Regions from separate parts of the Streptomyces sp. NPDC040622 genome, predicted to be linked through region 3. Evidence: riboswitches for the same ligand, from Rfam matches in the RefSeq annotation. Region 3 holds a riboswitch; each other region holds the start of a gene.
The links. Region 3 has a riboswitch for cobalamin ahead of metE (5-methyltetrahydropteroyltriglutamate--homocysteine S-methyltransferase). Riboswitches for the same ligand answer to the same signal wherever they lie in the genome.
Positions count from the first base shown of each region.

Region 1 (6,802 bases), on a different contig from region 3:
GCGGGCCGCCGCGTACTCGGACGGGGTCGCGTGGTCGGCGATGTCGCCGGTGACGATGACCGCGTCCAGGTCGTACGGGAGGCCGTCCAGGTAGGTCATGACGGCGCGGGTTCGGTCGACGCTGCGGCCCGCGTCCGCGGCGCCGGTGTCGATGTGGATGTCGCTCACGTGGGCTATCACTGGCATGAACCGAACCTATGAGGGCGCGGCGGTCGGGTGAAGAGCCAACCCGGTGTTGTTGGCCTGCCTGCCCGCCGCAAGAAGTGTGCCGCTCTCAACCCCGCAAGAAGCGCACCGACAGATGGCCGTCGGGGCCTCCCGGCCCCGGCGTCACCACCGCCCGCACCCCGTACACCTCCGCGATCAGCTCCTCGGTGATCACCTCGGCCGGGGTGCCGGACGCGTACGCCGTGCCCTCCTTGAGGATCAGCAGGTGGTCGCAGAACATCGCGGCGAGGTTGAGGTCGTGCAGCGCTATCACGCTGGTGACGGGGAGCTCCGCCACCAGGCCCAGCAGGTCCAACTGGTGCTGGATGTCCAGGTGGTTGGTGGGTTCGTCGAGCAGGAGCTCGCGGGGTTCCTGCGCGAGGGCGCGGGCGATCTGGACGCGCTGGCGCTCGCCGCCGGAGAGCGTGTGCCAGGCCTGGGCGGCGCGTTCGGTGAGCCCCGTGCGGGCCAGCGCGTCGCGCACCGCCCGCTCGTCGTGCGGCGTGGGGGCCGACCACGCGCGGCGGTGCGGGATACGGCCGAGCCGTACGACGTCCCGTACCGTCAACTCGACCTGCGTCGAGGCGTGTTGCTCGACGACGGCGATCCGCCGGGCCACCGCTCGGCGGCCCGTGTCGGACATGCCTCGGCCGTCCAGGGTGACCACTCCGGAGGCCGGGGCGAGAACGCCCGCGAGGATGCGCAGAAGCGTGGACTTGCCGGATCCGTTGGGGCCGAGGAGTCCCACGGTGGCGCCGGCCGGCGGGGCGAGGCTGACGCCGTCGACGACGAGCCGCCCGCCCGCCTCCCGGCTCACGCGGTCGGCGCGCAGGCCCACGGCACCCTGCGGGGTGGCGGTCACGTACGTGCTGCCCTCCGCGCTGTCGATGTCGATGCCGCTGTCGATGCCGATGTCGAGGTCAATGTCGCTGTCGCTGTCGCTGTCGTGCGTCACGTCGCCCTCCGCGTCCGGTACAGCACCGCCACGAACGCCGGTACGCCGATGAGTGAGGTCACCACGCCGACCGGAACCTCCTGCGGGTCGAGGGCCGTGCGGGCCAGTGTGTCCACCCAGACCAGGAAGACCGCGCCGGCCAGTGCCGTGACCGGGAGCAGCCGGGCGTGCCCGGAGCCGACGACCGCACGCGCCGCGTGCGGCAGGACCAGGCCGACGAAGCCGATCGCACCCGCCGAGCTGACCAGGGCCGCGGTCAGGAGCGCGGTCGTGCAGAGCAGGACGAGACGGGTGCGGGCCACCCGGACGCCCAGCGTCGCCGCCGCCTCCGGGCCGAACGCGAAGGCGTCGAGCGTACGGGCGTGGGCGAGGCAGACGACCAGCGCCACCGCGAGCACCCCCGCGCACAGCCACACGTCCGTCCAGCCGATCCCGCTGAGCGAGCCGAGCAGCCAGAACAGCACGCCCCGGGTGGTCTCCGCGTCGCCCGCGGTGAGGACGACGAACGAGGTCAGCGCGGAGAAGAGCTGCATGGCCGCGACACCGGACAGCACGACCCGGTCCGTGGTGTCGCCCAGCGTGTGGCTCAGGAGCAGCACCAGCGCGAAGGAGCAGACCGCGCCCGCGAAGGCGCCCGCCGAGATCGACACCACTCCCCCGCCGACGCCGAGGACGACGACCGCGACCGCTCCCGTGGACGCCCCGGACGACACCCCGAGCACGAACGGGTCGGCGAGGGGGTTGCGGAGCAGGGACTGCATGACAGCGCCGCAGACCGCGAGGCCCGCGCCGCAGACCGCGGCGAGCAGGGTGCGCGGCATCCGCAGGTTCCAGACGATGCCGTCCCTGATCGGCGTGAGCGGGGTCTCGCCCCAGCCGAGGTGGGCCGCGACGGTCGACCACACGTCGGGCACGGAGATGTCCGCGGGGCCGATGGTGACGGCCACGGACACCGAGAGGACGAGCGCGGCGGCGCCGGCCAGCCAGAGCAGGCCGAGGCGCAGGCCGGTGCGGCCGGTCCGGCCGGTCCGGCCCCTGAGGTCGGCCGGGACTGCCGGTTCCCGGCCTTGATCCAGGTCCCCGTCCTGTTCTCGGTCCAGGTCCCGGTCCCGGTCCATGTCCAGGTCTCGGTCCAGGCCCCGGTCTCGGCCCTGGTCCTGTTCTCGGTCCAGGTCCAGGTCCAGGTCCAGGTCCAGGTCCAGGTCCCGGTCCAGGTCCAGGTTCCGGTCCAGGCCCCGGTCCCGGTCCCGGTTCCGGTCCCGGTCCATGTCCAGGTCTCGGTCCAGGCCCCGCTCCAGGTCCCGCTTCCGCTTCCGCTCCGATGCCACCGGCTCAGGAGCGCTCTCCTTGCCGGGCGCCGCCCCGCTCACTTGGCGAGCCCGAACTTCCGCAGCCCCGCGGCCACTTGCTCGATGCCGTCGACCGTGCGGATCGAGGGGTTCATGGCCTGGCCGCTGAGCAGCACGTACCGCTTCTTCTTCACCGCGGTCAGGTTCTTGGTCGCCGGGTTGGACTCCAGGAACTTGATCTTCGCCGCGGCGCTCTCCGCCGACTGGGACTTGCGGGTGAGATCGCCGAGGACGAGGACGTCGGGGTCGCGGTCGGCGACGGTCTCCCAGTTGATCTGGGGCCACTCCTCGCGGGTGTCGTCGAAGACGTTCTTCGCGCCGAGTTCGCGGGTGATGATGCCGGGGGCGCCGCAGCAGCCCGCCAGGTAGGGGGCGTCGGAGTTGGCGAACCAGTAGAGGAGCGTCGCGTCGGAGGCGTCGATGTCCTTGGTGGCCTTGGTGACCCGGCGCCGCAGGTCGGCGATCAGCCGCTCCCCGCGCTTCTGGACGCCGAAGACCTTCGCCAGGTCGCGCACCTCGCCGTAGACCGTGTCCATGGTGAGGGTCTTGACGCGCTTTCCGTCGCCGCCGCCGTCGTTGTCCTTGCCGGCACAGTCGGAGGGCGAGACGTAGACGGGTACGCCGAGTTCGGTGAACTTCGTACGGTCGGCGACGCCCCCCTTGCCGACCGTGTAGAGGAAGGAGGCGCTGACGAAGTCCGGCTCCTTGGAGAGGACCTTCTCCAGCGACGGGTAGCGGTCGGCGAGCCGCTCCACCTTCGCGTTGTCCTTCGCGAGGTTCTTCAGGACCGGGTCGGTCCAGGTGCCGGTGCCCACCATGCGGTCGGCGAGGCCGAGGGAGAGCAGGATCTCCGAGGAGCCCTGGTCCAGGGAGACGGCGCGGCGCGGCGGGGCCTCGACCTTCGCCTCCTTGCCGCAGGAGGCGACCGTGACCGGATAGCCGTCGGCGCTCCGGTCCGCCCGGTTCGCGGGCTTGCTCGTGGAGCCGTCGCCGCACGCGGTGAGCACGAGCGCTCCGACGCAGAGCAGGGCGGACGTACGAGCTGATGCGCGAGCGGATATAGCGGATGCGCGAGCCGATGCACGAGCGGATATACGGGCTGTCGAGGACACGGGATCCCTTGGATGTCACGGCTCATACGCGGAGCCTGGCCTGCGTCACGTCCTCCGCCGCCCGGTGTGCGAGCGGAGGCGCCAGCAGGTCTTCGGACTCGGGATCGGCCGGACGGGGCGCCTTCCCGGGCGTCCGTGGACGCCCAGTGGCCGTGGCCCCGCCCGTCCCCCTCACCGCTGCGCGTCAGTTCCGGTCTTGCACCGGATTCCCTGGCCCAGGTGTGGGTTTGACTGGCTTGCGCAAGTTATCACGCGGCCGGTCCTGGCCCGGATCGCCGGTCAGGGCCGGGGCTCGCCCCGGTACGTGCCGAACGACCAGCGGTTTCCCTCCGGGTCCTCGATGCCGAATTCGCGGCTGCCGTACGGCTTGTCCTCGATCTCAGCGGTGACCTTCACGCCCGCCGCCGTGAGCCTGCGGTACAGGTCGTCCACCTGGCCGGTGACGACATAGGCGCCCGCAGTGCCGGGCTTTCCGCAGGTGGCCGCGGCGGCCGGATCGTACGAGCCGAGCATGACGCCGCCGCCCTCGGGCCAGTCCAGCTGGGCGTGGGCCACGCGGCCCCCGTCCTCGTAGACGGCGGTGCGCAGGAAACCGACGGTGCCGACGAGGAAGTCGATCAGCGCGGAGGCGTCCTCCGCCTGGAGGGCCGGCCAGATGGCGGGAGGGGGCGTGCTGAGCCCCTGCTTCTCCGTGGTCGTGCCGGATGCGGAATTCGGCGTGGGGTCAGGTGTGGGGGCAGGTGTCGTGTCAGGCGTGGGGCCAGGTGTCGCGTCAGGCGTCGTGTCAGGCGTGGTGTTCATGCCTTCGAGTCTTCGCCCGTGCCGTGCGCCCCGGCTTGGATATTCCGGCACTCTTCGGCCAGCCAGCGGGTCGGGCTCGACCCTGTGTACTGCTGGAAGTCGCGGACCAGGTGGGAGTGGTCGTAGTAGCCGGTGTCGGCCGCGACCCCGGCCAGGTCGGGCGGTGCGCCCGCCGCTACGGCACGGGTCACGGCGGACTTGGCGTGCTGGAAGCGCATCAGGCGGGCGGCCTGTTTGGGGCTCAGGCCGGTCTCGGCGCGGAACAACGCCGTCAGCCGGCGTTCGCTGAGCGCGACGTGCCGGGACAGGCCGCCCAGGGTGCCCGCGCCCCGGTGCCGGGCGAGCCACGCCCAGGCCTCGGCGACCTCCGGGCGTACGGGAGCGGTGGTGCGGTCGTCCGCCGCGCGCCGCCTCAGGTAGGCGGAGAGCAGGTCGAAGCGGTCCTCCCAGCGGTCGAGCGCGCACAGCCGCTCGCGGACCTCGCCCGCGTACGCGCCCAGGACGTCGGTGCCGCCGACGACGAGTTGGCCGGCCAGGTCCGCCGCGGGCAGCCCGAGGAGCGCGCGGGCCGCGAGGGGGTGCACGGCGAGCTGGATGCCGGCCTCGTGCTCGGGCTGGACGACGTAGGCGGGGCTCTGGTGCAGGCCGCCGACGACGATGTCGGTGCGCGCCGCGCCGGGGCCCCACGCCCCGTCGGGGGTCGCGCCGGTGACGATGGGGCCGTCCAGGGAGAAGATCACGGTCAGGTACGGGGACGGCAGGCCCCGGTGCAGGGCGGGGCGCTGCCCCGCGGTGCGGTAGCCGACCGCGGAGACGACCATGCCGTCGAGCCGGGGAACGGTCCGGACGAACTCACGGGAGCCCATGTGTTCCAGTATGCGCGGCAGCGGCAGCGGCCGAGGCACGGGTGACCGGAGGCCGTGGGAGGCCGTGGCCACGGGAGGCCTTTTCGGAGTCTCATTCGGCTACCCGTGTTCATCTCACCCATGCCCCCCGGCCACGGTGACTTCGATCATGGGAAATGCCCGCCCCGCCCCATAGCATTGCGCGCCGCTCCGGACGGGGCCGCAGATCGCTCTCAGGGAACGGCAGGGACGTAGAGACATGGCAGTACGGGCAAAGAGCAAGCTGGCCGTCATCGGCACCACGGGGGCGCTCGCCGCCGCCGTCCTCGCGGGCGGCGCCCTGTGGCCGACGAGCCAGGCGACGGCCGCCGACACCTCGGCGGCCACGGCCCGTGAGCTGTCGCACTGGCCGAAGCCCGTCGCGAAGAAGCTCGGCAAGGTCATCGCGCGGAACGACCACAAGGGCGCGTACGCCGTCTTCGACGCGGACAACACGACGTACCGCAACGACCTGGAGGAGTCGCTCCTCCCCTTCCTGGAGATGAAGGGCGTCCTGACCCGCAAGACGATGGACCCCTCGCTGAAGGTCATCCCCTTCAAGGACAAGGCCGGGCACAAGGAAAGCCTCTACAGCTATTACAACCGGCTGTGCGAGGTCGACGACCAGGTCTGCTACCCGTGGGCCGCACAGATCTTCTCCGGCTTCACGCTGAAGGAGCTCAAGGGGTACGTCGACGAACTCCTGGCGTACAAGAAGCCGATCCCGGCCGAGTACTACGAGGACGGGAAGCTCACGAAGACCGAGGTGAAGCCGCCGGAGTTCTCGCGCGGCATGCAGCAGCTCTACAAGACCCTGCGCTCGCACGGCGTCGAGGTGTACGTGGTCAGCGCGGCCAGCGAGGACCTGGTGCGCATGGTGCTCGCGGACCCGAAGTACGGCTACGGCGTGAAGCCGCAGAACGTCATCGGCGTCTCCATGCAGCTCAAGGACCGCAAGACCGGTGAGGTGACCAGCTCCCGCAAGGAGATCGCCGAGGACCGCTTCGGCGAGAAGGACCGTGCCAAGCTCGCGGGGCGCGAGCTGACGCCGAACCTGTGGGCGCCGCTGACCTGGTACGAGGGCAAGCCCGCGGCGATCAACACCTACATCGACGAGTGGCGCAAGCCGATCCTGGCCGCGGGTGACACCCCCTCCAGCGACGGGCCGATGCTGTTCCACTCCGCCGACGTGGCGCACGGCGGCGTCCGGGTCTGGGTCAACCGCAAGGACTCGTACATGAAGCAGCTGGACGGGATGAAGAAGAAGAACGCGGACCGTCAGCGCGAGCTCGGCCAGAAGGTGACCGCCGACAAGCGGTGGCTGACGGTCACGCCGGACCAGATCGGCTAGCCGTTCCCTTAGTGCCAGGTCACGCCAGGTCATGCCCGGTCATGCCCGGTCATGCCCGGTCATGCCCGGCTCCCGGACGGCGTCGGCCACTTGACCGTGGCCGGCGCCGTCCGCGAACAGCGGGACCGCGCCCGTGCAGGAGG
Region 1 covers NZ_JBVIXD010000010.1:57,971-64,772, forward strand. Annotated here, with positions in the region: gene ACZ592_RS28210 (metallophosphoesterase) at 1-186, opposite strand, end outside; gene ACZ592_RS28215 (ABC transporter ATP-binding protein) at 275-1,069, opposite strand; gene ACZ592_RS28220 (FecCD family ABC transporter permease) at 1,159-2,280, opposite strand; gene ACZ592_RS28225 (ABC transporter substrate-binding protein) at 2,529-3,518, opposite strand; cobalamin riboswitch at 3,690-3,874, opposite strand; gene ACZ592_RS28230 (VOC family protein) at 3,903-4,424, opposite strand; gene ACZ592_RS28235 (AraC family transcriptional regulator) at 4,421-5,290, opposite strand; gene ACZ592_RS28240 (HAD family hydrolase) at 5,529-6,659, shown strand.
Region 1: linked by a shared signal. The riboswitch ahead of ACZ592_RS28225 (ABC transporter substrate-binding protein) and the one ahead of metE (5-methyltetrahydropteroyltriglutamate--homocysteine S-methyltransferase) in region 3 are both predicted to bind cobalamin.

Region 2 (6,802 bases), on a different contig from region 3:
GCCCTCGGCCAGGACGGCGACCGTGCGGCCCGCGTCGAGGTGGACGGCGAGGCGGGCGGCGGCCTCCTCGTAGAAGTCGTCGAGGGCGCCGCGGTAGCCGCCGGGGTGGTCGGTGCTCTCCGTGGTGACGGGGTAGACCAGCGCTTCCTCGATGTGGTCGGCGCGCAGGTGCGCGGCCGCGATCGAGCGGGCTATGGAACGGCCGTGTCGTGCCGAGTGGTAGGCGACGACGTCGGCCGCCGCGATCACCTCGACGGCGCGCAGGGTCATCAGCGACGGGTCGCCCGGGCCGAGCCCGACGCCGTACAGCCGCCCCTGCGCGGTCCCGGCGGCCCGGGTCGCGTTCTCGGTGCGCTGTTCGGTGCTCTGTTCGGTGCTCTGTTCGGTGAGCCGTTCGGTCCTCTGTTCGGTGTTCACTCGGCCTCGCTCGCAATCGCGTTGATCGCCGCCGCGGCCATCGCACTGCCGCCCCTGCGACCCCGTACGACCAGATATTCCAGGCCCGAGGAGTGCGCGGCGAGCGCGTCCTTGGACTCGGCGGCGCCGACGAAGCCGACCGGGATGCCGAGGACGGCGGCGGGGCGGGGCGCGCCCTCCTCGATCATCTCCAGGAGGCGGAAGAGCGCCGTGGGGGCGTTGCCGATGGCGACGACCGAGCCTTCGAGGCGGTCGCGCCAGAGTTCGAGGGCGGCGGCGCTGCGGGTCGTGCCCAGCCGCGCCGCGAGGTCCGGCACGGACGGGTCGGCGAGGGTGCAGATCACGTCGTTGCCGGCGGGCAGCCGCTTGCGCGTGACGCCGCTGGCGACCATGTTCGCGTCGCAAAGGATCGGCGCGCCGTCGCGCAGCGCCTTGCGGGCGTCGGCGATCACCCGCGGGCTGTGGGCGAGATCCTTCACGAGGTCGACCATGCCGCAGGCGTGGATCATCCGGACCGCGACCTGACTGACGTCGGCGGGCAGCCCGTTCAGGTCGGCCTCCGCGCGGATGGTGGCAAAGGACTCGCGGTAGATCGCCGCGCCGTCCTTCTCGTAGTCGAACACTGTGCTCTCGCTCATCTCGTGGCCGTCGTTCTCGTGGTGGTGCATGCGGTGTTCGTGGTGGTACGTACCGTTTTTGTGCGGGTACGTGCCGTGGTGACGCGGTCGGTCAGGGTGCCGTCGGGCACGGGGATCGCCTCGCCGGCCGTGCGCGCCGTCACCTCGTACCGCCCGCCGCCGGTGGCGAGGACGTCGACCCAGTCGCCGCGCGGGTGTCCGCAGCGGCGTTCGCAGCCGGAGAAATGGACCGGCAGGACGGGCAGCGCGCCGTGGGCGGGGATCCCGTCGTCGAGGCCCGGCACGGCGTCCGCGCGCACGTCGGCGAGGGACTTGGCGCAGCCGGGGCGGCCGGCGCAGGCGCCGACGCCGCGCCAGGGCGAGTCGGCGGTGGTGAGGTACCCGGCGTCGGCCAGGACGGCGAGGCGGTCCCGGGCCGCGTCCGCGTCGGCGAAGCCGGGGAGCACGAAGCCGCGCCACGGGGTGACGCGCAGCTCGTCGGCGGGGAGCGGCAGGAGGGCCCGCCACTGGGCGGCGTCGACGCGGCCGAGGGGAACGTCGACGGCGACCGCGCGGCCGGTGACGCCCGGGGCCGGCGGGGCACCTAGGGTCACCGGCGGGGGCCCGGCGGGCACGGCCCCGGTGGGCGCCGCCCCGACGGACGCGGCCCCGGTGGGCGCGGCCCCGGTGGGCGCCGCCCCGACGGACGCGATCCCGGCGGGCGCGGTCCCCGCGGGCGGGGTCCCGGTGGGCGCGGCCCCGACGGGCGCGATCCCAGCGGACGCGATCCCAGCGGGCACCGCCTCGGCGGACACAGCCCCGCTGGGCATGACCTCGACGGGCGCGGCCCCAACGGGCACCGCCCCGGCGGACGCGGTCCCGGCAGGCACGGCCCCGGCGGGCACCGCCTCGGCGGACGCAACCCCGCTGGGCACGGTCCCGACGGGCGCAGCCCCAACGGGCACCGCCCCGGCGGACGCGATCTCGACAGGCACGGCCCCGGCGGGCACCGCCTCGGCGGACGCAACCCCGATGGGCACGGTCCCGACCGGCACGGTCCCGGCGGACCCGGCCCCGCCAGACCCGGCCCCGACGGACTCGGCCCAGATGCCCGCCCGCTCCAGCGCCCCCGCAAGGTCCGCACCCGGGCTGCCGGGCAGCTCCGCCACCCGCCAGGCCCCGTTGCCCGCCGCGCGCGCGGCGGCGAGGAAGGCGCCGGCGGCGGCGAGTGCGGCGCGCGGGGCGTCCGGCGCGGCGACGCGGCGGGCGAGGTCCCCGAGCCGTACGACCGCCGTCCCGCCGGATTCTGCGATCAAGGTCACATCGCCGCCGAGCCCGGCCACGTCCCCGCGCCCGTCGTCCAGGGCGAACAGGAAGCGGCCCGAGAGTTCCGCGGTCCACTCCTCGGCGCAGAGGAGTCCGTCCAGCTCACGGACCCACAACTGCACGTCGGCGTGGCCGAGTCCGTCGGTTCCCGCGGCCGGGGACGCCACGATGTTCCGGACGCGTTCGTGCCGCTCGGAGGGGAGCAGGCCCGCGTCGGCGAGCAGCCGGGCGAGCTCGCCGCCGCACGTCTCGCCCAGGCCGCGCAGCTCGATGTTGCCGCGCGAGGTGATGCTGAGGTTCCCGTCCCCCAGGCGCTCCGCCGCCGTCCCCAGCGCCACGACCTGACGGGTCGTCAAAAGGCCGCCGGGCAGGCGGAGTCGGGCGAGCCGGCCGTCGTCGGCGAGGTGCAGGCGAAGCGCTCCGGGGCAGGCGTCACCCCGGTCGCGTATGACGGATTCGCCCTGGTCTGGGGGGAGAGCTGGGGTGGGCGGCATGGCGGCGAGCATACCCACGCGGATCCGGCCGGTCGCCTGCCGGGACGGGCCGTCGCGGCAGGTGGCCGCCCCGCCGGACGCGGGCAGGACTTACTATGCAGGCGGCGGTCCGACAGGTCCGCCGACGCCAGCGACGGCGTGGGTCCACCAGGACCCGAGGGAGGAAGCCCGGTGCGATTCCGGCGCGGTCCCGCCACTGTGAGCCCCACCCGTGTGGGGTGAGCCAGGAACTCCTGCCGTCCATACGACCACCCGGGGCGCGGACACCCCGAGGAAGGCCTGCGCCCGCATGCTTCTGCTGTTGTCGACCTCCGACACCGACCTGCTCAGCGCCCGCGCGGCGGGAGGCCCGGTCGACTACCGGTTCGCCAACCCCTCGCGCCTCGACCTCACCGGGCTGCCCGCCCTGCTCGACGGCGTCGACCTCGTCGTCGTCCGCCTCCTCGGCGGCGTCCGCGCCTGGCAGGACGGCCTGGACCAGCTCATCGCCACCGGCCTGCCGGTCGTCGTGCTCACCGGTGAACAGGCGCCCGACGCCCAGCTGATGGCCTCCTCCACCGTGCCGGTCGGCATCGCCGCCGAGGCGCACGCCTACCTCGCGCACGGCGGCCCCGCGAACCTGGAGCAGCTGGCCCGCTTCCTCTGCGACACCGTGCTGCTCACCGGGCACGGTTTCGAGCCGCCGGCGCCCGCACCCTCCTGGGGCCCGCTGGAGCGCACCGCGCGCGAGGTCGAGGGCCCGACGGTGGCCGTGCTCTACTACCGCGCCCACCACATGAGCGGCAACACCGCGTTCGTGGACGCGCTCTGCGGTGCGATCGAGGACGCGGGCGCGCGGCCCCTCCCGCTCTACGTGGCGTCGCTGCGCGCCCCCGAGCCCGAGCTGATCGACGCGCTGCGCGCCGCCGACACCATCGTGACGACGGTCCTCGCGGCCGGTGGCACCAAGCCCGCCGAGGCCTCCGCGGGCGGCGACGACGAGTCGTGGGACGCGGGCGCCCTGACCGGCCTCGACGTGCCGATCCTCCAGGCGCTCTGCCTGACCGGGTCCCGCGCGGCCTGGGAGGAGAACGACGAGGGCGTCTCGCCGCTGGACGCCGCGAGCCAGATCGCGGTGCCGGAGTTCGACGGCCGCCTCATCACGGTCCCCTTCTCCTTCAAGGAGATCGACGAGGACGGCCTGCCCGCGTACGTGGCCGACGCCGAGCGGGCGGCCCGCGTCGCCGGCATCGCCGTGCGCCACGCCCGCCTGAAGCACATCCCGGCCGCCGACAAGCGCCTGGCCCTGGTGCTGTCCGCGTACCCGACGAAGCACTCCCGCATCGGCAACGCGGTGGGGCTCGACACCCCCGCCTCCGCCGTCGAGCTGCTGCGCAGGTTGCGCGCCGAGGGGTACGACTTCGGCCCCGAGGCCGACATCCCCGGCCTGGTCTCCGGCGACGGCGACGAGCTGATCCGCGCGCTCATCGACGCGGGCGGCCACGACCAGGAGTGGCTCACCGAGGAGCAGCTCGCCGCCAACCCGGTGCGCATACCCGCCGCCGACTACAAGCGGTGGTACGCCACGCTCCCCGCGGAGCTGCGCGCGTCCGTCGAGGGCCACTGGGGCCCGCCGCCCGGCGAGATGTTCCTGGACCGCAGCCGGGTGGGCCGGGGCGGCGACCCGGAGGGCGACATCGTGCTCGCCGCCCTGCGCCGCGGGAACCTGCTGGTCCTCATCCAGCCGCCGCGCGGCTTCGGCGAGAACCCCATCGCGATCTACCACGACCCCGACCTGCCGCCCTCGCACCACTACTTGGCGGCCTACCGCTGGATCGCGGCGCCCGCGGCCGACGGCGGCTTCGGCGCCGACGCGATGGTCCACCTCGGCAAGCACGGCAACCTGGAGTGGCTGCCCGGCAAGAACGCCGGCCTCTCCGCGGCCTGCGGCCCCGACGCGGCGCTCGGCGACCTGCCGCTGATCTACCCCTTCCTGGTCAACGACCCGGGCGAGGGCACGCAGGCCAAGCGCCGCGTGCACGCCACGCTCATCGACCACCTGGTGCCGCCGATGGCGCGCGCCGACTCCTACGGCGACATCGCGCGCCTGGAGCAGCTCCTCGACGAGTACGCGCAGATCAGCTCCATGGACCCGGCGAAGCTGCCCGCGATCCGCGCGCAGATCTGGACGCTCATCCAGGCCGCGAAGCTCGACCACGACCTGGGCCTGGAGGACCGTCCCGACGACGACGGCTTCGACGACTTCCTGCTGCACGTCGACGGCTGGCTCTGCGAGATCAAGGACATGCAGATCCGCGACGGTCTGCACGTGCTGGGCAAGGCGCCGGCGGGCGGCGACCGCGTCAACCTGGTCCTCGCGATCCTGCGGGCCCGCCAGATCTGGGGCGGCACGACGGCCCTGCCCGGCCTGCGGGAGGCGCTCGGTCTGGACGAGTCCGCCGCCACGCGGGCCGGCGCCGACGAGGCGGAGGACAGGGCCCGCGCGCTGGTGCAGGCGATGGACGACGCGGGCTGGGACCCGGCGGCGGTGGCTTCGGTGGCCGCGGGCCAGGGCGAACAGGTCGCCGCCGTCCTGGAGTTCGCGGCTCATGAGGTCGTCCCGCGCCTGGCGGCCACCACTGCCGAGCTCGATCACGCGGTGCACGCCCTGAACGGCGGCTTCGTCCCCGCCGGCCCCTCGGGCTCCCCGCTGCGCGGCCTGGTCAACGTCCTGCCGACCGGCCGCAACTTCTACTCGGTCGACCCCAAGGCCGTCCCCTCCCGCCTCGCGTGGGAGACGGGCCAGGCCCTGGCCGACTCCCTCGTCGAGCGCTACAAGTCGGACAACGGCGGCTACCCCACCTCCGTGGGCCTGTCCCTGTGGGGCACGAGCGCGATGCGCACCGCGGGCGACGACGTCGCCGAGGCCATGGCGCTGCTCGGCGTCCGCCCCGTCTGGGACGACGCCTCGCGCCGGGTCACGGGCCTGGAGGCCGTCCCGTACGAGGAGTTGGGCCGTCCCCGCATCGACGTGACGCTGCGCATCTCGGGCTTCTTCCGCGACGCGTTCCCGCACACGATCGGCCTGCTCGACGACGCGGTGCGGCTCGCCGCGTCGCTGGAGGAGCCCGCCGAGCACAACTACGTCCGCGCCCACGCGCAGGCCGACCTCGCCGAGCACGGCGACGAGCGGCGGGCCACCACCCGCATCTTCGGTTCGCGCCCGGGCACGTACGGCGCGGGCCTGCTCCAGCTCATCGACTCCCGCGACTGGCGCACGGACGCGGACCTCGCCGAGGTGTACACGGTGTGGGGCGGCTACGCGTACGGCCGCGGCCTCGAGGGCCGCCCGGCCCGCGCCGAGATGGAGACGGCGTACAAGCGCATCGCGGTGGCGGCCAAGAACACGGACACCCGTGAGCACGACATCGCCGACTCCGACGACTACTTCCAGTACCACGGCGGCATGGTGGCGACCGTGCGCGCGCTGCGGGGCACGGCCCCTCAGGCGTACATCGGCGACTCGACCCGCCCCGAGACGGTCCGCACGCGCACGCTGGTGGAGGAGACGAGCCGCGTCTTCCGCGCCCGCGTCGTCAACCCCAAGTGGATCGAGGCGATGCGCCGCCACGGCTACAAGGGCGCCTTCGAACTCGCCGCCACCGTGGACTACTTGTTCGGGTACGACGCCACGACGGGCGTCGTCGCCGACTGGATGTACGACAAGCTCACGGAGACGTACGTCCTGGACCCGGCCAACCGGCAGTTCCTCCAGGAGAACAACCCCTGGGCCCTGCACGGCATCGCGGAGCGCCTCCTGGAGGCGGAGTCGCGCGGCATGTGGGCGAAGCCGGACCCGGCGGTCCTGGAGGCCCTGAAGCAGGCCTACCTGGAGACCGAGGGCAATCTGGAGGACGGGGGCGACGAGGGCTGAGCCCCCGTCGCCGCCCGGCGGCCGGCCGTCATCGC
Region 2 covers NZ_JBVIXD010000005.1:582,579-589,380, forward strand. Annotated here, with positions in the region: gene ACZ592_RS17240 (precorrin-2 C(20)-methyltransferase) at 1-417, opposite strand, end outside; gene ACZ592_RS17245 (precorrin-8X methylmutase) at 414-1,055, opposite strand; gene ACZ592_RS17250 (cobalamin biosynthesis protein CobG) at 1,052-2,854, opposite strand; cobalamin riboswitch at 2,979-3,102, shown strand; gene cobN (cobaltochelatase subunit CobN) at 3,144-6,767, shown strand; gene ACZ592_RS17260 (amidohydrolase) at 6,796-6,802, opposite strand, start outside.
Region 2: linked by a shared signal. The riboswitch ahead of cobN (cobaltochelatase subunit CobN) and the one ahead of metE (5-methyltetrahydropteroyltriglutamate--homocysteine S-methyltransferase) in region 3 are both predicted to bind cobalamin.

Region 3 (6,802 bases):
GGCTGCCGAAGGGCCTGTTCTGATGCTCCCCACCCGCACCACCCCGGCCGGGCGCCGCCGCCTCTTCCGTGAACAGCTCGCCACCGGGCGCCTGTTGCGCATGCCCGGCGCCCTCAATCCGCTGTCCGCCCGGCTCATCCAGGAGACCGGATTCGACGCCGCCTACCTCTCCGGCGCCGTCCTCGCCGCCGACCTCGGACTGCCCGACATCGGCCTGACCACGTCCACCGAGATCGCCGCCCGCGCCCAGCAGACCACCCGGGTGACCGACCTGCCGGTCCTCGTCGACGCCGACACCGGCTTCGGCGAGCCGATGAACGCGGCCCGCACCGTGCAGCTCATGGAGGACGCCGGACTCGCCGGGCTCCACCTGGAGGACCAGATCAACCCCAAGCGCTGCGGTCATCTCGACGGCAAGGCGATCGTGACCCGGCAGGAGATGAACCGACGGCTGCGGGCCGCCGTCGACGCCCGCCGCGACCCTCACTTCCTGCTGATGGCCCGCACCGACGCCCGTACCGTCGAAGGCCTGGACGCGGCCGTCGACCGGGCCAGGGCCTACGTCGACGCGGGCGCCGACGCGATCTTCCCCGAAGCCCTCGCGGACGAGCGGGAGTTCGAGGTGTTCCGCAAAGCGGTCGACGTGCCTCTGCTCGCCAACATGACCGAGTTCGGCAAGGGCCCGCTCCTGAGCACCGGCACCCTGCGGGACCTCGGCTACAACATCGCCCTCTACCCCGTCACCCTGCAGCGCCTGGCCATGGGCGCGATCGAGGGCGGACTGCGCACCCTGGCCGCCGAAGGCACCCAGGAATCCCTGCTGCCCCGCATGCAGACCCGCTCCCGCCTGTACGAACTCCTCCGCTACGAGGACTACGCGTCCTTCGACGCGGCGGTCTTCGACTTCACCCTTCCGCCCGGCACCTGACGCACCGGAGGCACCCCATGTCCCACAGAGCACCCGAGATCCACCGCGGCCTCGCCGGCGTCGTCGTCGACACCACCGAGATCTCCACCGTCATCCAGGAGTCCAACTCCCTCACCTATCGCGGCTACCCGGTGCAGGACCTGGCCGCCCGCCGCTCCTTCGAAGAAGTCGCGTACCTGCTCTGGTACGGCGAACTCCCCGACCCGGCCCAGCTGGCGGAGTTCCGGGCCCGCGAACGCGCGCTGCGCCCCCTGGACCGCACCACGTCCGAACTCCTTGCGCGGCTCCCCGAAACCTGCCACCCCATGGACGTCCTGCGCACCGCCGTCAGCCTCTTCGGCGCCGAGGACCCCATCGAGGACGACGGCAGCCCCGCCGCCAACCGCGCCAAGTCCCTCACCCTGCTGGCCAGGCTGCCCACCGTCGTCGCCGCGGACCAGCGCCGCCGCCGGGGACTCGCCGCCGTGCGGCCCGACCCCGGACTGGGGTACGCGGAGAACTTCTTCGCCATGTGCTTCGGCGAGGTGCCCGCTCCGGAGATCGTCCGCTGCTTCGAGACCTCGCTCGTGCTGTACGCCGAACACAGCTTCAACGCCTCGACGTTCACCGCCCGCGTCGTCACCTCCACGCTCTCCGACCTCTACAGCGCGGTCACCGCGGCGATCGGCGCTCTGAAGGGACCCCTGCACGGCGGCGCCAACGAGGCAGTGATGCACATGCTGAACGAGATCGGCGACCCCGGCCGGGCCGGGCAGTGGCTGGACGAGGCGTTGGCGGACCGGCGCAGGATCATGGGCTTCGGCCACCGCGTCTACAAGGACGGCGACTCGCGCGTCCCGGTCATGCAGGAAGCCCTGGACCGGCTGGTCGCCCGGGCCGCCGACCCCGAGGTGACCCGGCTGGCCACCCTGCACGCAGCCCTGCGGCACGCCATGGCGGGCCGCAAGGGCCTCCACCCCAACCTGGACTACCCGGCGGGCCTCGCCTACCACCTGATGGGTTTCGACATCCCGGTCTTCACACCGATCTTCGTGATGAGCCGCATCACCGGCTGGACCGCCCACATCACCGAACAGCTCGCCCACAACGCGCTGATCCGGCCCCTCGCCTCGTACGCGGGGCCGGAACAGCGGGTCGTGCCCGCGGCGGCGGGCTAGCGGTTCCGCGCGTCAGGACGTCAGGACGTCAGGACGTCAAGACGCGGACAGCTCCTCGCGGACCGTCCGGGCCGCGGTGACGAGGTTCTCCAGTGAAGTGCGGGTCTCGGGCCAGCCGCGGGTCTTCAGGCCGCAGTCGGGGTTGACCCAGAGCCGTTCGGCCGGGATGGCCTCAAGTCCCGTACGCAGGAGGCTCGCCGCCTCCTCGGCGCTGGGCACGCGCGGGGAGTGGATGTCGTACACGCCCGGTCCGGCCTCGCGCGGATAGCCGTGTGCGGCGAGCTCGCGGGCGACCTGCATGTGGGAGCGGGCGGCTTCGAGGCTGATGACGTCGGCGTCGAGGTCGTCGATGGCCTGGACGATGTCCCCGAACTCGGCGTAGCACATGTGGGTGTGGATCTGGGTTTCCGGACGCACTCCGCTCGTGCTGAGGCGGAACGACTCCGTGGCCCACGTCAGGTAGGCGGGATGGTCGGCGGCGCGCAGCGGCAGCGTCTCGCGCAGGGCGGGCTCGTCGACCTGGATGACGGAAGTCCCGGCCGCCTCCAGGTCGTCGACCTCGTCGCGCAGGGCGAGGGCCACCTGGCGTGCGGTGTCGCCGAGAGGCTGGTCGTCGCGGACGAACGACCAGGCGAGCATGGTGACGGGGCCGGTGAGCATGCCCTTGACGGGGCGGCCGGTCAGGGACTGGGCGTAGGTCGTCCAACGCACCGTCATCGGCTCGGGCCGCGAGATGTCGCCCGCGAGGATCGGCGGGCGGACGTAGCGGGTGCCGTAGGACTGGACCCAGCCGTGCTGGGTGGCGAGGTAGCCGGTGAGCTGTTCGGCGAAGTACTGCACCATGTCGTTGCGCTCGGGCTCGCCGTGCACCAGGACATCGATGCCGGCCTTCTCCTGGAACGAGATCACCTCCTGGATCTCGGTCCTGATGCGCTCCTCGTACCCGGCGCCGTCGATCCGTCCGGCCCGCAGGTCGGCGCGGGCGGCGCGCAGTTCACCGGTCTGCGGGAACGACCCGATGGTCGTCGTCGGCAGCAACGGCAGGCCGAGGCTGCCGCGCTGGGCCGCGGCCCGCTCCGTGTACGGCTGGGAGCGGCGCGCGTCGGCGTCGGTGATGGCCTCGGCGCGGGCGCGGACGGCGGGGACGCGGGTGATGGGGGAGCCGGCCCGCGATGCCAGGTCGGCGCGGTTGGCGGCGAGCTGGGTGGAGATCGTGTCGGTGCCCTGGGCCAGGCCTCGGGCGAGCGTCACGATCTCGGCTGTCTTCTGGCGGGCGAAGGCCAGCCAGCGCAGGATCTGCGGCTCGATGTCCCGTTCGAGGGTGGCGTCGATGGGGACATGGAGGAGGGAGCAGGAGGCCGCCACGTCGACGCGGTCGGCGAGCCCCAGGAGGGTGCCGAGCGTGGTGAGGGACTTCTCCAGGTCGTTGACCCAGATGTTGCGGCCGTTGACGACACCGGCGATGAGCCGCTTGCCGGGAAGTCCGCCGACGGAGGCGAGCGCCTCGAGGTTGGCGGCCGCGGCCTCGGTGAAGTCGAGGGCGAGGCCGTCGACGGGGGCCTTCGCGAGTACGGGGAGCGCGTCGCCGAGGCGGTCGAAGTAGGAGGCGACCAGGAGCTTGGGGCGGTCGGGGAGGCCGCCGAGGTCGCGGTAGGCACGTTCGGCGGCGTTCAGCTCGGCCGGGGTGCGATCCTGGACGAGGGCGGGCTCGTCGAGCTGCACCCACTCGGCGCCCGCCGCGCGCAGGTCGGCGAGGACCTCGGCGTACACGGGAAGCAGCCGGTCCAGGAGGGTGAGGGGGTTGAAGTCGTCGGCCACTCCGGGGGCGGGCTTGGCCAGCAGGAGGTAGGTGAGGGGTCCCACGAGGACCGGGCGGGCCGTGAGCCCCAGGGCGAGGGCTTCCTTGAGCTCGGTGACCTGCTTGGTGGAGTCGGCGCGGAAGACGGTGTCGGGTCCCAACTCGGGCACCAGGTAGTGATAGTTGGTGTCGAACCACTTCGTCATCTCCAGCGGCGCCACGTCCTGGGTGCCGCGCGCCATCGCGAAGTACCCGTCGAGCGCGTCGGCGTCGACGGCGGCACGGTGGCGGGCGGGAATGGCGCCGACCATGACCGTGGTGTCCAGGACATGGTCGTAGTGCGAGAAGTCGCCGGTGGGGACTTCGCCGATGCCGGCGTCGGCGAGTTCCCGCCAGTTCGTGCGGCGAAGCTCGGCGGAGGCGGCCCGGAGGGCGTCGGCGGTGACGCGGCCCTTCCAGTACCCCTCGACGGCCTTCTTCAGTTCACGGTTGCGGCCCTGGCGGGGGTAGCCGTACACGGTGGCCCGTGCTGCCGCGGCTGCGGACTTGTCGGTCACGGAGATCTCCTTCGCGAGATGAATCCCTGAGATCCCGGGGACGGGACGAGAGCGCGAAGGGCGACGAACCGGACGGTGTGTGCTCGCGCGGTCGGCGCGTCGCCCGTCTGGTGTGTACGCCGACCCGCCCTCGAGGTCACCGAGATATCCGCGCACGAAGGGTTCGTGTGCGGACAGCGGGCAGGTCTTCGGACTCGCGGGCACGCCCTCGAAGAGGACACCTAATAGCCGTCGCTTCCCAGGACCGGTCTCCGGTCCCAGTGCGTGTGACGGCGGTCGTTCCCGCTCACCGCTGCGGGGCAGTCCCGGATTCCCACCGGGTTCCCTCTTGCGACGCGCCTGTCTGGCGGACAGGGCGAACCAGCTGCACCGATCACCTTACGGGCCCGTCCGCCGATGGATCGAGTCCGACCGACATTCGAGAGGTGAGCTGGAACACGTGGTTGACGTGCTTGACCGGTCGGCAGGGTGGGAAGGCCGGGTGCGGCGCGGCACGAACCTGATGGGCGCCTGGAAGCGGGCCTTGCGCGCGGCCCGGCGGAAGACGGTGAGGACCGCGGGGCCCGCGAGCAGCACGCAGCCGAAGTTGGTGACCGCGCGGCCGGTGTCCCAGCCCAGCGAGGTCGCCAGGTCGAAGGCGAGGTAGCGCTGCCACTGCTCGGTGAAGGGCAGGCCCGGCAGGTAGGCGATGGAGCTGTTCGGGTCGAGGGAGAAGGGCCAGAAGGAGAGGTTGAGCAGGAAGCCGAAGAGGTAGCCCGACAGGGAGCCGTACACCGCGAGCAGCAGTACCTCGCGGCGGCCCGTGGCACGGGGGAGCAGGCCGGCCAGCATGCCGACGAAGGCGCAGCCGAACATCTGGTACGGCATCCACGGCCCCACGCCGCCCGTGATGAGGGCGGAGGCGAACAGGGACGTACAGCCCAGCGTGAAGCCGAAGCCGGGACCGTAGACCCGGCCCGCCAGGACCAGGATGAAGAAGACGGTCTCGATGCCCGCCGTGCCCGCGCCCAGCGGCCGGACGGCCGCGTTGACGGCGGAGAGCACGCCGAGCATCGCCAGTGCCTTGGAGTTGATCCCGCCCTCGGCGATCTCGGAGATGACCACGCAGAGCACCAGGACGAGCAGGGCGCCGAAGATGAGCGGCGGGGCGTACGAGGAGCCGAACTTGCCGGGGGCGACCACGAACGGCCAGAAGAAGGCGACCAGACCGACGAACGCGGCCAGGGCGATGACGAATCCGGCCCGGGGCGTGATGCGGATCGCCGTGGTGCGGAGCCGTCCCGGAGCGGTACTCACCTGTCGTCGCCCTCCTCGGCGTCGCAGAGCGCGGCAGTTGCCTGGCGCACCGTCAGATAGGGCAGGGGCGACAGGACTTTGGCCACCTGAGGGGCGAACACCGGTGAGGACATGACCACGTCGGCCGCGGCTCCGTCCGCGACGGTCTCACCCTCGGCCATCACCACCACCCGGTCGGCGGTCCTGGCCACGAACTCGACGTCGTGCGTGGAGACCACGACCGCGCGGCCCTCGGCCGCGAGCGCGTCGAGAATGCCGGTGAGCTGTGCCTTGGCGCGGTAGTCCAGGCCCCGGGTCGGTTCGTCCAGGAGGACGACGCCGGGCGCCGCGGACAGCTGGATCGCCAGTACCAGGGCCAGCTTCTGCCCCTCGGAAAGGTCCCGTGGATGCGCGGCGCCGTCGATGCCCGGGGCCAGCCGGTCCAGGATGTCGCGGGCGAGCGATCCGGTGCCGTCGGCGGCGGACTCGGCGTCGGCCCGGTCGAGTTCCTGCTTGACGCTCTCCAGATACAGGAGGTCGGTCGGGGTCTGGGGGACCAGGCCGACCAGGCGACGGGCCTGGGTGGGGGAGACCGAGCCGGGGTCCTGGGCGCGGGCCGGGCGTTCGACCGCGGGTGCGCCCCACGGGGTGACGCGCACGGTGCCGTCCGTGCGGTGTCCGGAGCCCTGCAGCGCCCACAGGAGCGAGGACTTGCCGGATCCGTTGCGGCCCATCAGGGCGACGGTCTCGCCGCCGCGCAGCTCCAGGTCGACCTCGCGCACGGCGGGCAGGACCTGGCCCCGGTAGAGGACGCTGATTCCGCGCGCGTCGAGGAGTCTCGGCCGCGATTCCCGCGCCGCGGGGGCCGGTGGCCGGGCGGGCGGCACGGGTGCGCCGGCCAGCCTGGCGCGCAGCGGGGCCGCGGCGCGGCGGGCGTCACGGACCGAGAGCGGCAGGGGGTCCCAGCCGGCCGTGCGGCCGAGTTCGACGACCGGGGGAGCGACACGGGCGGTGCGGAACATCCGGGCGGGTGGGCCCGACTCGACCCGTCCGTCGCCCGCCAGGTGCAGGACCCGGTCGGCGTACT
Region 3 covers NZ_JBVIXD010000008.1:355,506-362,307, reverse strand. Annotated here, with positions in the region: gene ACZ592_RS24840 (MmgE/PrpD family protein) at 1-23, shown strand, start outside; gene prpB (methylisocitrate lyase) at 23-928, shown strand; gene ACZ592_RS24830 (bifunctional 2-methylcitrate synthase/citrate synthase) at 946-2,085, shown strand; gene metE (5-methyltetrahydropteroyltriglutamate--homocysteine S-methyltransferase) at 2,122-4,440, opposite strand; cobalamin riboswitch at 4,603-4,820, opposite strand; gene ACZ592_RS24820 (ECF transporter S component) at 4,819-5,736, opposite strand; gene ACZ592_RS24815 (ABC transporter ATP-binding protein) at 5,733-6,802, opposite strand, start outside.